DNA from 2 places in the Streptomyces sp. NPDC032126 genome. Region 2 is predicted to be linked to the other one. Evidence: riboswitches for the same ligand, from Rfam matches in the RefSeq annotation. Region 2 holds a riboswitch; the other holds the start of a gene.

The links. Region 2 has a riboswitch for cyclic di-AMP ahead of ACZ5NW_RS29815 (transglycosylase family protein). Riboswitches for the same ligand answer to the same signal wherever they lie in the genome.
Region 1: another riboswitch for cyclic di-AMP. It lies ahead of ACZ5NW_RS23895 (C40 family peptidase); the one in region 2 lies ahead of ACZ5NW_RS29815 (transglycosylase family protein).

What each region holds. Positions count from the first base shown of each region.
Region 1 covers NZ_JBVIMA010000006.1:325,812-333,139, reverse strand. The annotation lists gene ACZ5NW_RS23905 (M23 family metallopeptidase) at 54-1,670, shown strand; gene pcrA (DNA helicase PcrA) at 1,713-4,184, opposite strand; cyclic di-AMP (ydaO/yuaA leader) riboswitch at 4,415-4,587, shown strand; gene ACZ5NW_RS23895 (C40 family peptidase) at 4,638-5,759, shown strand; gene ACZ5NW_RS23890 (tellurite resistance/C4-dicarboxylate transporter family protein) at 5,882-6,853, shown strand; gene ACZ5NW_RS23885 (hypothetical protein) at 6,831-7,184, opposite strand.
Region 2 covers NZ_JBVIMA010000009.1:90,510-97,837, reverse strand. The annotation lists gene ACZ5NW_RS29840 (glycoside hydrolase domain-containing protein) at 1-269, shown strand, start outside; gene ACZ5NW_RS29835 (SurA N-terminal domain-containing protein) at 412-1,056, shown strand; gene ACZ5NW_RS29830 (nucleoside triphosphate pyrophosphohydrolase) at 1,199-2,230, shown strand; gene ACZ5NW_RS29825 (cytochrome P450 family protein) at 2,306-3,652, shown strand; gene ACZ5NW_RS29820 (LysM peptidoglycan-binding domain-containing protein) at 3,865-4,833, shown strand; cyclic di-AMP (ydaO/yuaA leader) riboswitch at 5,040-5,207, shown strand; gene ACZ5NW_RS29815 (transglycosylase family protein) at 5,212-5,895, shown strand; gene eno (phosphopyruvate hydratase) at 6,238-7,328, shown strand, end outside.

The DNA.
Region 1 (7,328 bases), on a different contig from region 2:
ATCTTCGAACATAGGGCCAAGGTCGTGCCCGCAGTCCCCCGAAACACGGCCGAATGCCCGTTTCCCGCAGGCACGAAACCTGCCGAAGATTGTCGTGCCCGCGTACTGCCGGGTACAGTCGCCGCACTGCTCTGGCAGCCCCTGTTGTCGAGGCGAAAGAGAAGTTGGTGAACGACCGTCACCCGTCGGGGACCATGACCACCCCGGCCCCGGCTTCCGAAGACGCCTCGGCGCACTACGCGTCGTACGGCACCCAGGAGGCCCAGTACGACGGCTTCACCACGTACGGCGCCGGCTACGACACGACCGGTTTCGACACCGGCGGCCAGACCCACGCCACCGCGACCTTCGCGGCCGACCCGCTCTTCGGCGGCCTCCCCGCCGACGCGACCGGCTCGTACGACACCGGACAGTGGGCGACGGGCGGTCACCAGACGCTGAACTACGACCCGTACGCGGCCCAGCACCACGGCGCCTACGACACGGGCGCGTACGACAGCACCGCCTGGTCCGCCGACTACCAGCATCTGATCCCGCAGCAGGGGACGCCCGCCGACGCCAGCGGCCAGTGGGACGCCGGCGCCTGGCTCCAGCCGGAGCAGCCCGCCGGCGGCGCCGACCAGCCCCAGCAGTGGGAATGGGGCACCCAGTCCTTCGACACCGGCGCCTACGACGCCACGCAGTGGAACACCGACGGCGACCCCGCGACGGCCGCCGACGCGTCGTACGAGCAGCATGGCGAACCGTTCGGGCAGGAGAACGGCGATGCCGGCAGCGCCGACTTCGACCCCGCCGCCCATGACCTCGCCCCGTCCGGCGAGCGCGAGTCGGCCGCCACCGGCGAACTGCCCGTCGTAGAGCCGCTGCCGCTGCTCGACGAGCAGGAGGAGACGGCCCCGGCGCCGATGACGCGGGTGGCCGCGCGCAACGCGAGCCGTTCCCGGCGCCGTACGCCCCCGAAACGTTCCGCGCTGCTGACCGTGGCCGTGCCGTCCGCCTGTGTGATGGGCGTCGCCGGGATCGCCGCCGCCTCCGTCGTCCCCTTCGGCGAGGACGGCAAGGACACCACCGCCTCCGCCGCGGAGACCAAGTCGGTGAAGCCGTCCGCCGCCAACAACAAGCTGGACAGCCAGCTGGAGAACCTGAGCGCGGAGGCCGACGACTTCGCCGACCGGGCCAGCCGCACGCAGGAGCGCATCGACCTCAAGGCCCAGCAGGAGGCCGAGAAGAAGAAGGCGGCGGCGGAAGCGGCCCGCAAGGAGCGGCTGCGCCCCAAGTACGCCCTGCCGGTCGCCCAGCGCGGCCTCAGCGCCTACTACGGCCAGTCCGGCGTCAACTGGATGTCCCTGCACACCGGGATCGACTTCCCCGTCTCCTACGGCACCACGGTGATGTCGGCGGTCGACGGCACCGTGCGGACGCAGTGGAACAGCGCCTACGGCAACATGATGATCGTGACGGCGAAGGACGGCACGGAGACCTGGTACTGCCACCTCTCCAGCTACCGCGTCGCCTCCGGTACCAAGGTGAAGGCCGGCGACCCGATCGCGTACTCCGGCAACTCGGGCAACTCCACCGGCCCGCATCTGCACTTCGAGGTCCGGCCGGCCGGCGGCTCGCCGATAGACCCGCTGCCGTGGCTGCGCAGCCACGGTCTGGACCCGACGTAGACGGTGAGCCCCCGCTGTTCAGCGGGGGCTCCGCTCGTACCGCTACAGCTTCTCCACCGGCGCGTACCGCAGCAGCAGCCGCTTGGGCTTGGTGTCGCCGAAGTCGATCGTCGCCTCCGCGTTCGCGCCCGTGCCCTTCACCGCGACGACCGTGCCGAGGCCGAACTGGTCGTGGGTGACGCGGTCGCCGACGGCCAGGGACACCACCGGCTTCTCGTCCGTCCGGCGGGTGGCGAAGCCGGACGCGCCCGAGGCGGAGGAACGGGAGCGGGTCGACGACAGCGAGGCCGCCACGCCCGAGCTCGGGGGCGCGAGGGTGGCACCGGTGCGCTTCCAGTCCACGTGCGTCGCCGGGATCTCCTCCAGGAAGCGGGAGGGCGGGTTGTACGACGGCTGCCCCCAGGCGCTGCGCATCGACGAGCGGGTCAGATACAGCCGCTCACGCGCGCGCGTGATGCCGACGTAGGCCAGGCGGCGCTCCTCCTCCAGCTCCTTGGTCTGGCCGAGGGCGCGCATGTGCGGGAAGACGCCGTCCTCCATGCCGGTGAGGAAGACCACCGGGAACTCCAGGCCCTTGGCGGTGTGCAGGGTCATCAGGGTGATGACGCCGGAGCCGTCCTCGTCCTCGTCGGGGATCTGGTCGGAGTCGGCCACCAGCGCGACCCGCTCCAGGAAGTCCGCGAGCCCGCCGGGGGTGCCCTCGGACTCCTGCTCGAACTCCAGGGCCACGGCGGCGAGTTCCTGGAGGTTCTCGATGCGGGTCTCGTCCTGCGGGTCGGTGGAGGCCTGCAACTCGGCGAGATATCCGGTGCGTTCGAGGACGGCTTCGAGGACCGTGGCCGGTCCCGCGCCGGACTCGACGATCGTCCGCAGCTCCTCCATCAGCACGTTGAACCGCTTCACGGCGTTGGTGGAGCGGGCCGCCATGCCGTACGCCTCGTCGACGCGCTTGAGCGCCTGCGGGAAGCTGATCTTCTCCCGCTGGGAGAGGGCGTCGATCATCGCCTCGGCGCGCTCGCCGATGCCGCGCTTGGGCACGTTGAGGATGCGGCGCAGCGGGACGGAGTCCTCCGGGTTGGCGAGGACGCGCAGATAGGCCAGGACGTCCCGGACCTCCTTGCGCTCGTAGAACCGGACGCCGCCGACGACCTTGTACGGCAGGCCGACGCGGATGAAGACCTCTTCGAAGACACGCGACTGGGCGTTGGTGCGGTAGAAGACGGCGACATCGCCGGCCTTCGCCTCGCGCGCGTCCACCAGGCGGTCTATCTCGTCGGCGACGAACTGCGCCTCGTCGTGCTCGGTGTCGGCGACATAGCCGGTGATGCGCGCGCCCGCGCCCGCGTTGGTCCACAGGTTCTTGGGGCGGCGGGACTCGTTGCGCTCGATGACCGCGTTGGCGGCGGACAGGATGGTCTGCGTGGAGCGGTAGTTCTGCTCCAGCAGGATCGTCGTGGCGTCCGGGTAGTCCTCCTCGAACTGGAGGATGTTGCGGATGGTCGCGCCACGGAAGGCGTAGATCGACTGGTCGGCGTCGCCGACGACGCACAGCTCGGCGGGCGGGATGTCGTACTCGCTCGGCGGGACGTCGACGTCGTGCTCGCGCGTCCCGACCAGCTCGCGCACGAGCGCGTACTGGGCGTGGTTGGTGTCCTGGTACTCGTCGACGAGGACGTGCCGGAAGCGGCGGCGGTAGTGCTCGGCGACGTCCGGGAAGGCGCGCAGCAGGTTGACCGTCGTCATGATCAGGTCGTCGAAGTCGAGCGCGTTGGCCTCGCGCAGCCGTGACTGGTAGAGCGCGTACGCCTGGGCGAGGGTCTTCTCGAAGCCGTCCGTCGCCTGGGCGGCGAAGTCCTCCTCGTCGATCAGCTCGTTCTTCAGATTGCTGATCTTGGCGCTGAAGGACTTGGGCGGGAAGCGCTTGGGGTCGAGGTCCAGGTCGCGGCAGACCAGGGCCATCAGGCGCTTGGAGTCGGCGGCGTCGTAGATCGAGAAGGACGAGGTGAAGCCGAGCTTCTTGCTCTCGCGGCGCAGGATGCGCACGCACGCGCTGTGGAACGTCATGACCCACATCGCGTTCGCGCGCGGGCCGACGAGGTGCTCGACGCGCTCCTTCATCTCGCCGGCGGCCTTGTTGGTGAAGGTGATCGCGAGGATCTGGCCCGGGTGCACATCGCGCGCGGCGAGCAGATGGGCGATGCGGTGGGTGAGCACGCGCGTCTTGCCGGAGCCGGCGCCGGCGACGATGAGCAGCGGGGTGCCGGAGTGGACGACGGCGGCGCGCTGGTTGTCGTTGAGCCCCTCGACCAGGGCGGCGGCGTCCAGGGCCGGGCGCGGGGCGCCGTCGCGGTAGTAGGCGTCCCGGTCCGGGGGCACGTCGAACTTCCCGCCGAACAGATCGTCCGGAAGCGGCTCCGGAGCGTGATCGTCCTCGGGCGGCGGCGGGGGTTCCTCCTCGCGGCCGCGAGGGGCCTGGAGGTCCGCCAGGAAGCTGTCGTCAAAGAGGCTGCTCATCGCTCTCCGAGTCTAGGGGGCCCCACTGACAACCGGTGGCCGTCCCCCAAACCCGGCCGCCGCCACCCTGTGTGATGGCCGCGCCACGGGGCGCGCCGGCCCGGGCCCGGACATGCCAAGGTCACGAAAATGTATCGGGCATATCACCCATCAACCTTCACAGGGGCCACACCAGTTGGCTACCGTGCCGGGCGGGCCGTACGACACCCACCGGCGAACGTCGCCGGGCCGCACGGCCTCCGCCGAGTCCGGCGCGCCCCCTCGCGGCAGCCGGAGCCGGGGACCCACCGACCTTGGGGTGAATCGGCCCGCCTCCCGTCCCGGGACAGGCCGTAGGGCAAACCCTTCCAAACCTCCGCCCGAACCCGACAGCTAACTCGGTAGGCGGAACATTGGAAGGAGTCGCCTCCCTTGGCGTCGCAGCACCGCAAGCCGCGTTCGGCGGGCCCGCTCATGGCCGGCATACGCACCCCCGCTCTCGCCACCGCCGCGCTCACCTCCGTGGCCCTGCTCTCCCAGACGGCGAACGCCGCGCCCTCCGCCGACGGCAGGCCCAGCCTGGAGGAGGTCGAGAAGAAGGTCGACGATCTCTACCGGCAGGCGGAGACGGCCACGGAGAAGTACAACGCCGCCAAGGAGAAGACGACCAAGCAGCGCAAGCAGGTCGACACCCTGCTGGACGACGTCGCCCGGCGCACCCAGAAGCTCAACGAGGCGCGGGAGGAGCTGGGTTCCTTCGCGGCCGCCCAGTACCGCACCGGTGCCGCCGCGCCCGACACCGCGACCTTCCTGCTCGCGGACACCCCGCAGGACTACTTCGACCAGACGCAGCTGATGAGCCGGATGACCGACCGCCAGAAGGGCGCGGTCGACGACTTCGTCACCGAGCAGTCGGCGACGATGCAGAAGCGCCGGGAGGCCTCCGAGAGCCTCCGGACGCTCACCGACACCCAGAACGACCTCAAGACCGCCAAGGCCACCGTCCAGCAGAAGCTCAGCGACGCGCGCGAGCTGCTGGCGCGGCTGACGGCGGAGGAGAAGGCGCGGCTCGCGGCGATCGAGAAGCAGAAGCAGGAGGAGGCCGCCCGCAAGGCCGCGGAGCTGGCGCGGCAGCAGGCGGCGGAGGCGGCCGCGCAGCAGCAGACCACCGCGCCGCCGTCCGGCACATCGACCACCTCCCCCGGCTCGTCCACCGCCCCATCGGACTCGTCGTACGCCACGAAGGCCGACAAGGCGATCGCGTTCGCCCGCGCGCAGATCGGCAAGCCGTACGTCTGGGGCGCCACCGGCCCCGACTCCTACGACTGCTCCGGCCTCACCCAGGCCGCCTGGAAGGCCGCCGGCGTCGACCTCCCGCGCGTGACGTACGACCAGGTCAACGCCGGCACCACGGTTCCCCTCTCCCAGGCCCTCCCCGGCGACCTGGTCTTCTTCTACGACGACGTCAGCCACGTGGGCCTCTACATCGGCAACGGCATGATGATCCACGCCCCGAAGCCCGGCGCCTACGTCCGCGAGGAGTCGATCTACTACGACGGCGCGTCGACGATCCACAGCGTGGTGAGACCGGCCTAGGCGGTATCCGCGCTCCCGCGCGCCCTCCCCACCTCACGCCCCCGCCTGCACCCGCGCGTATTTCCACGGCGGTGTGCGCGTGGCCCCGGTCGTCGGGGGCGCGAGGTCCTTAGCATCGGCGCATGGCCGGGACCTCACCTCTTCGCGTCTGGTGGGCGCAGCGGACGCCGGCGGCGGGGGCCGCTGTCATGGCGACCGGGATCGTGTCCGTCGGGCTGCTCCTGACCGATCACGACGTGCTGTCCCGCGTCGCCCTGGTGCTGGCGTCGGTCGCGTGGGTCGCGCTGGCCGGGGACTTCGTCGTACGGCTGGTGCGGCACCGGGAACAGTGGAAGGCCGAGGCGGGAACGCCGGGCGCGCTCACGGCCGTGGCGGCGACGACCGTCCTCGGGACGCGTTTCTCCCTGGCGGGGCGGCAGACGCTCGCCGATGTGATGCTGGAGATCGCGGCGCTGCTCTGGGCGGTGCTGCTCGTGGACGTCGTACGGCACTGGCGGGGCCGGATGTCCGGCGCGGTGTTCCTGGGCTGTGTGGCCACGCAGGGCCTCGCCGTACTGGGCGCGACGCTGGCGCGCGCCGAGGCGGTGGCCTGGCTCGCGCACGCGTCGCTCGTCGTGTTCTGGCTCGGCCTCGTCCTCTACGGCGTCGCGCTCGCCCACTTCGACCCGCGGCAGCTCTCCGTCGGCGCCGGGGACCAGTGGGTGGCGGGCGGGGCCCTGGCCGTCTCGGCGCTCGCGGGGGCCAAGCTGCTCGCCGCCGACGACCACCTCTACCTCTGGAGCGACGACGACAGCGGCGTCCTGCGGGTGATGACCATCGCCCTGCTGGTGCTCGCCCTCGCCTGGTACGCCGTACTGCTGTTCTGCGAGGCCCGGTGGCCGCGGCCGCGCTACGACGTGCGCCGCTGGTCGACGGTGTTCCCGATGGGCATGACGGCGACGGCGACGCTGTCGGTCGCCACCGCCGCAGACCTGCCGTGGCTGAGGGGGCCGGGTCAGGTGCTGCTGTGGATCGCGGTGGCGGTCTGGCTGGCCGTCGCCGCCGGCGCGGTCGGCTCGGCGCGGGCGCAGATCAGGTCCACAGCACCGCGATGAAGATGTTCGCCGTGGTCAGCAGCCCGACCAGGCCGAACAGGCTCTTGTCGACCTTCTCGTCGTCCCGCTTCACATAGACGAGACCGAGGATCACGATGAGCAGCGCCAGCTTCACGCCGATCTTGATGGTGTTGACGTGATGGTCGTCCGCCTGGTTGAGGCCGACCAGGACCACGCCGGTGACCAGCATCGTCGCGGCGCCGTGCAGCATCGCGGGCACGAAGCGGGCGGTGCCCTGCCCCATCGCCTTCATCTGGGTGAGAAAGCCGCCGAGGAGCGCGGCGATGCCGATGATGTGCAGGCCGACGAAGAGATGGATGAGTACGTCCATGGGGCGCGATGCTAATCAGCCCGGCATGTGCCACCCGACACCGGCCCGTCGCATGTGCACGCACCCGCATATATGCACCCCATAGCAGCGCGCCCCTCCCGCCTGCCCCGCGTTTCCCACTTCGGTCAGCGCCCCACGCCAAGT
Region 2 (7,328 bases):
TCTACCGCGGCGGCTTCTACGGTTTCAGCAGCTCCAGCGCCAAGGCGATCGCGACCGCGACCGACAAGACGGACCTGCCGGGCAACCTCTGGTACGCGCTGTGGGACAAGCAGTACACGACCACCGCCGACTGGCCGTGGGGCGCCACGCAGTTCACGAACCACAGCCGCGGCCACCAGTACCAGGTGAACAGCAAGGAGACCCGCGGCGGGTACACGATCACCGTGGACCGCGACGCCTGGGACGCCCCGGTCGCCATCGTCGGGTGAGTCCGGTCCGCCCGAGAGCGCGGCGGTGCCCGAAGTCGTGGTGAATCGTTGGTCGAATGGCTTGGCCCCAGGCGTACCACTGCCTACCATCGATCACCGCAAGACTTTGTGCACCGTCGCACAATCTCCTCGGGAGGTTCCCTTGCACCGCCGTCGTCGCACCGCGCTCCTGCTGTCCGCCGCGATCGCGGCGGCCCCTCTCCTGACCGCTTGCGCCAACGACGCCCACCCAGGTGCGGCGGCCGTCGTCGGCGACGAGCGGATCACCGTCTCGCAGCTGGAGAGCCGGGTGAGCGAGGTGCGGGACGCCCAGCGCGCGGCCGTCACCGACGACACCCAGTACGCGCAGGCCGTCGCCCAGACCGGCAGCCTCACCCGGGACACCCTGCACGGCATGGTCCTCGACCAGGTGCTCCAGCGGGCCGCCGAGGACGCGGGCGTCACCGTCAGCCGCAAGGAGGTCCAGGACATGAGGGCCGGCCTGGAGGCGCAGGCGGGCGGCGCGAAGGGACTGGAAGCGGCGTGGCTCCAGCAGTACGGCGTCCCGCCGCAGCGCCTCGACGAGAACCTCCGCCTCCAGCTCCAGGCCCAGAAGCTCGCGCAGCGGCTCGGCACCGACACCAACCAGCCCGCCTTCTGGAGCGCTCTGTCCAAGGCGTCGAAGGACCTCGGCGTCGACCTCAACCCGCGCTACGGCAGCTGGGACGTGCAGAAGGTCGGCCGGGTGGACGCCAAGACGCCGTGGGTGCGGGAGGTCACGGCGACGAAGACCGACCGGACGGCCTGACAGACGCCTTCAGGACGCCTCAGGGGGCCTCAGGGGGCCAGGGGACGCCTCAGGAAGGCGGGGGCGTGGTGAAAATATGACCGCGCGGCCCGCCTGTGGATAACCGCGAGGGCCGATCGCCGGTGTGCGTTACGTTCGAAGCGTGAACGATGTGACCGCATCCGCCTCCCCGGACTCCGCCCCCGACTCTCCGGACGCCGCTCCCGGCGCCACGGACTCCGCCCCCGGCCGAGTCGTCCTGCTCACCACCAGCCACCGTGTCGCCCCGGGCCTGCTGTCCTGGCCCGCCTGGCAGGCACTGGGCGCGGCCGACCGCGTGCTGTGCGCCGACGGCACGCACCCGCAGCTGCCCTATCTGCGCGAAGCGGGGATACGGGTGGAGGACGCGTCCCCGACCGCCGAGGAACTGGTCGCCGCCTGCTCCGGCGGGCGCACGGTGGTCGTCGTCGCCACCGGCGAGGGAGAACCGGCCCTCACCGACGGCCTGGCGCGCCTCGCCGGCTCCGGCCGGGTGGCCATGCCCGAGCTGGAACTGCTCCCCGCCTCCTACGACCTCCCCGGCGCTCGCCTCCTCGACCTCGTCCAGGTCATGGACCGCATCCGCGCCGAGTGCCCCTGGTCGTCCCAGCAGACCCACAAGGGCCTGGCCAAGTACGGCATCGAGGAGGCGTACGAACTCGTCGAGGCGATCGAGGAGGGGGACCGGGACGAGCTGCGCGAGGAACTGGGGGACGTCCTGCTCCAGGTCGTCTTCCACGCGCGCATAGCCGAGGAGGACGAGGACGCGCCGTTCTCCATCGACGACGTGGCCGGCACGATCGTCGCCAAGCTCATCCACCGCCACCCCCACGTCTTCGGTGACGCGACGGCCACCACCCCCGAGGAGGTCAAGGAGCACTGGCTGCGCACGAAGGCCGTGGAGAAGCGCCGCGAGTCGGTGACGGACGGCATCCCCCTCCACCAGCCGGGCCTGGCCCTCGCCGCGAAGCTGGCCTCCCGCGTCCGCACGGCCGGCCTGGACGTGCCGCTCCCGGCAGCGGACGGCATCGGCTACGAGCTGCTGGCGCTGGCGACCCGCGCCGAGTCGGAGGGCGTCGACCCGGAGGCGGCCCTGAGAGCGGCGGCCCGTACCTACCGGGACGCGATACGGGCAGCCGAGGGCGCGCGGGGTTAGTACGGAACGGGCCGCCGACCTCGGGCACCCGGGTGCGAAGAAGTTCCTCGCCGGGACCCCGGATACCGTCGAGGAGTGACCGACCAGCCCACGCCCCCCACCCCCACCCCCGCCCCCACTCCCGGCGGCCCTGCCTCCAGCTCCACCCCCGCCGCCCCCACACCCTCAACCCCACCCGCCCCCGACCTCTTCACCTGGGAGTTCGCGGCCGACCCCTACCCCGCCTACGCCTGGCTGCGGGAGCACGAGCCCGTGCGGCGGACCACTCTGCCCAGTGGTGTGGAGGCCTGGCTGGTCACCCGGTACGCGGACGCCAAGCAGGCCCTCGCGGACCAGCGGCTCTCCAAGAATCCCGAGCATCACGACGAGCCCGCCCACGCCAGGGGCAGGACAGGGATCCCGGGGGAGCGCAAGGCCGAGCTGATGACGCATCTGCTGAACATCGATCCGCCGGACCACACCCGGCTGAGGCGGCTGGTGAGCAAGGCGTTCACGCCCCGCCGGGTCGCCGAGTTCGCCCCGCGGGTGCAGGAGCTGACCGACCGTCTCATCGACGGGTTCGCGCAGAAGGGCAGCGCCGACCTCATCCATGAGTTCGCCTTCCCGCTGCCCATCTACGCCATCTGCGACCTGCTCGGCGTCCCCCGCGAGGACCAGGACGACTTCCGGGACTGGGCGGGGATGATGATCCGGCACGGGGGAGGGCCCCGGGGCGGGGTCGCGCGGTCGGTGAAGAAGATGCGGGGGTATCTGTCCGACCTGATCCACCGCAAGCGCGAGGAGCTCCCCGCCGAGCCCGCACCCGGCGAGGACCTCATCTCGGGCCTGATCCGCGCCTCCGACCACGGCGAGCACCTCACGGAGAACGAGGCGGCCGCGATGGCCTTCATCCTTCTCTTCGCCGGCTTCGAGACGACCGTCAACCTCATCGGCAACGGCACCTACGCCCTGCTCACCCACCCCGAGCAGCGCGCCCGGCTCCAGGCCTCCCTCGCGCGCGAGGAGAGCGCCCTCCTGGAGACGGGAGTGGAGGAACTCCTGCGCTACGACGGCCCCGTCGAGCTGGCCACCTGGCGTTTCGCCACCGAGCCCATCACCCTCGGCGGGCAGGACATCGCCCCCGGCGATCCCGTGCTCGTCGTCCTGGCGGCGGCCGACCGCGACCCGGCCCGCTTCTCCGACCCCGACACCCTCGACTTCTCCCGCCGAGACAACCAGCACCTCGGGTACGGCCACGGCATCCACTACTGCCTGGGCGCCCCGCTCGCCCGCCTGGAGGGCCAGACCGCGCTGGCCACCCTCCTCACCCGACTCCCCGATCTCGAACTGGCGGCGGATCCGGAGGAGTTGAGGTGGCGGGGCGGGCTCATCATGCGCGGACTGCGCACTCTGCCCGTGAAGTTCACACCTGCGGGGACCTGACCGGAAATGCGCCCCACCCAGCACCTGTCCGCCCACGCGAAGATGACGCGCGTTCAACTCTGTGATCTTCACGTGATCTACGCGGCATGAACTTGTGACAAGTGATCGTATGCCGCTACGTTCACTCGTCAGTGTGACGGGCGGGCCGCGCCGGTTCATCGTGCCTGTCGTGCCCGTCGCGCGGTCAGGATTGTCGTGAGAAAGGCTTCCGCATGCTCTCCGGGAACGGTCGTCACCGTCGCCCCCGTCAGGCTCCGGCGCTCCTCGTCGCGGCCGGAGTGACCGGATCCGCCATCGCCATTCCGCTCCTCGGCGCCGCCGGTGCGAACGCGGCGGAGGGCACGGTCTGGGACAAGGTGGCCGAGTGCGAGACCGGCGGCTCCTGGAGCGCCACCGATACGGCCAAGGGCGAGTACGGCGGGCTGAGCCTCACTCAGGACGACTGGGAGCGGTACGGCGGCCTCGACTACGCGCCGAGCGCCGACCAGGCCAGCCGCAACCAGCAGATCGCCGTGGCGCAGAAGGTCCTCGCCGCCGAGGGGATCGGCGCGTGGGGCACCTGCGGGCTGACGTCCGGGCTCACCCAGGCCAATGGCGCGCTCGACGTGGACACCGGCGTGGCCGATGGTTCGTCCGACTCGTCCATTTCCTCCGGACTGTCCGATCTGTCCAAGGGTTCGTCCGGCAAGTCCGGTTCCTCCACTTCCTCCCCCTCGTCCGGTTCCTCGACCGGTGCCTCCACCGACCCGGCCGCCGGCGCGAACAGCGCGTCCCCCTCGCCCTCTTCGTCCGCCGCGACCGGCACCGCCGGTACGCCCGGAGCGTCCACCGGAAAGGGTGGCGCGCAGGCGCCGGACAGCTCGCCCACAGCGAGCCCGGAAGCGGAGAACTCGGACAAGTCGGGCCAGGAAGCGGGCTCTTGGAGCCTCGTGGACACCGGCGCCATCGGCACCGGCAAGCATCGCGGGGCCAGTGCCGACGAGAGCGCCGAGGCCGGCGCCCGCGCCCAGGAGGCGGCCGGCTCGTACACGGTGCGCGTCGGGGACACGCTCGCCTCCATCGCCGACTCCCTTGGCGTCAGCGGCGGATGGAATGCCCTCTATGAGCAGAACAAGGGCGTCATCGGTGCCGACCCCAGCGCCATCATGCCCGGTCAGACCCTGTCCGTCGCGGGCAAATAGGGCGGAAACACCGCGCGGAATCAGGGGAGTTAGCGTCCCACTTCACTCCGGAATGTCCGGTTTGGTGAAAGTGTGGGATGAGTCTCAGAAGCCCTGATCGTCTTTGAAATTCCGCGGAGCGCGTGTCTACGGTCGTGACCGCTCGGCAACCCGAGCCCCGGCTGCCGCAACGCCGAATCCTGCCAGCGGCCGCCCGGGAACAGTCGTCGCGTCAAGCGCCGTAGGCAGGAGCGGGGGACCCAAGGTAAGTGCCGGGCCCAGCAGTTCACGCTGGACCGGCTTGGGGTGAAGTCGCGCACCGCAGGGTGTGCGACCGGGCAACTCAACCGGCCCGAACCCGACAGCTCACCTCGCAGGCGTCGGTGAGGGGATCGATCCATGCTGTTTTCCGGCAAGGGCAAGCACCGTCGTCCGTCCAAGGCCACCCGCGCCATCGCCATCGCCGGCGTCACCACCGCCGCCGTCGCCGCCCCGCTGATGGCGGCCGGCAGCGCCTCCGCCGCCACGGCCTCCGAGTGGGACGCGGTCGCCCAGTGCGAGTCCGGTGGCAACTGGTCCATCAACACCGGCAACGGTTACTACGGCGGTCTGCAGTTCTCGGCCTCCACCTGGGCCGCGTACGGCGGCACCGCGTACGCCCCGCAGGCCAACCAGGCCACCAAGGCGCAGCAGATCGAGATCGCCGAGAAGGTCCTCGCCTCCCAGGGCAAGGGTGCCTGGCCGGTCTGCGGCACGGGCCTGTCGAGCGCCACGTACACCGGCGGCTCCGGCACCGCGTCGAACACCACGACCACCACCCGCTCGACCGAGCAGAGCGCCTCCCGCTCCACCGAGCGCCCGGCCGCCACGACCCCGAAGTCGAGCAAGACGGTCACCACGCCCACCGGCAAGAAGGTCAAGAAGGGCGACGGCGAGTACAAGGTCGTCAAGGGCGACACCCTCAGCACCATCGCCCAGAAGCACAAGGTCAAGGGTGGCTGGCAGCACCTGTTCAAGCTGAACAAGGACATCGTCCAGGACGCCGACCTCATCTACCCGGGCCAGCAGCTGCACCTGAAGTGACCCCCGGGTCCCGTCGGACCACACCGCCCTCAGGTCCGGGTCTTCCCCCGTGAGGACCCATGAGGGCGACCCCCCGTCCCCACGGGCTCCCCGCCCCGGTGCGTCTCCCCCCGTACGCACCGGGGCGGGGTTTCTCTTTGCCTGGTGGCCACTTTCCTTTGTGCCGGTCGACCACTCCCGTGTGCCTGTTGAGCACTCCCCCTTTGTTCCGGGCAGGAACAATGTGTACCGTCAGTGCGTCCACAGGGCGGTCGGTCGGCTGCCGACGCCCCTCGGGCGGTTAGGCTCTAGTCGCAAGGCCCTCGGGCCCCGCACTCTCTCAGCGTCACATCCCAGAAGGAGATGCTCGTGCCGTCCATCGACGTCGTCGTAGCCCGGGAAATCCTGGACTCCCGAGGCAACCCCACGGTCGAGGTCGAGGTCGGCCTCGACGACGGCAGCACGGGTCGTGCCGCCGTCCCGTCCGGCGCCTCCACCGGTGCCTTCGAGGCCATCGAGCTCCGCGACGGTGACCCGAACCGCTACCAGGGCAAGGGTGTCGAGAAGGCCGTCCTCGCCGTCATCGAGCAGATCGGCCCGGAGCTCGTCGGCTACGACGCCACCGAGCAGCGCCTGATCGACCAGGCCATGTTCGACCTGGACGCCACCGACAACAAGGGCTCGCTCGGCGCCAACGCCATCCTCGGCGTCTCCCTCGCCGTCGCCCACGCCGCCTCCGAGGCCAGCGACCTCCCGCTCTTCCGCTACCTGGGCGGCCCGAACGCGCACCTGCTGCCGGTGCCGATGATGAACATCCTGAACGGCGGCTCGCACGCCGACTCCAACGTGGACATCCAGGAGTTCATGATCGCCCCGATCGGCGCGGAGTCCTTCTCCGAGGCGCTGCGCTGGGGCACCGAGGTCTACCACACCCTCAAGAAGGTGCTGAAGGGCCGCGGCCTGTCCACCGGCCTCGGTGACGAGGGCGGCTTCGCCCCGAACCTCGGCTCCAACCGTGAGGCCCTCGACCTCATCCTCGAAGCGATCAAGGAAGCCGGCTACGCGCCCGGCGAGCAGATCGCCCTCGCGCTCGACGTCGCCGCCTCCGAGTTCTACAAGGACGGCAAGTACCTCTTCGAGGGCAAGGAGCGCTCCGCCGCCGAGATGACGGAGTACTACGAGGAGCTCGTCGCGGCCTACCCGCTCGTCTCCATCGAGGACCCGCTGTTCGAGGACGACTGGGCCGGCTGGAAGGTCATCACCGACAAGCTCGGCGACAAGGTCCAGCTGGTCGGCGACGACCTGTTCGTCACCAACCCGGAGCGCCTGGCCCGCGGCATCGAGGAGGGCACCGCCAACGCCCTGCTCGTGAAGGTGAACCAGATCGGCTCGCTCACCGAGACCCTGGACGCCGTCGAGCTGGCCCAGCGCAGCGGCTTCAAGTGCATGATGTC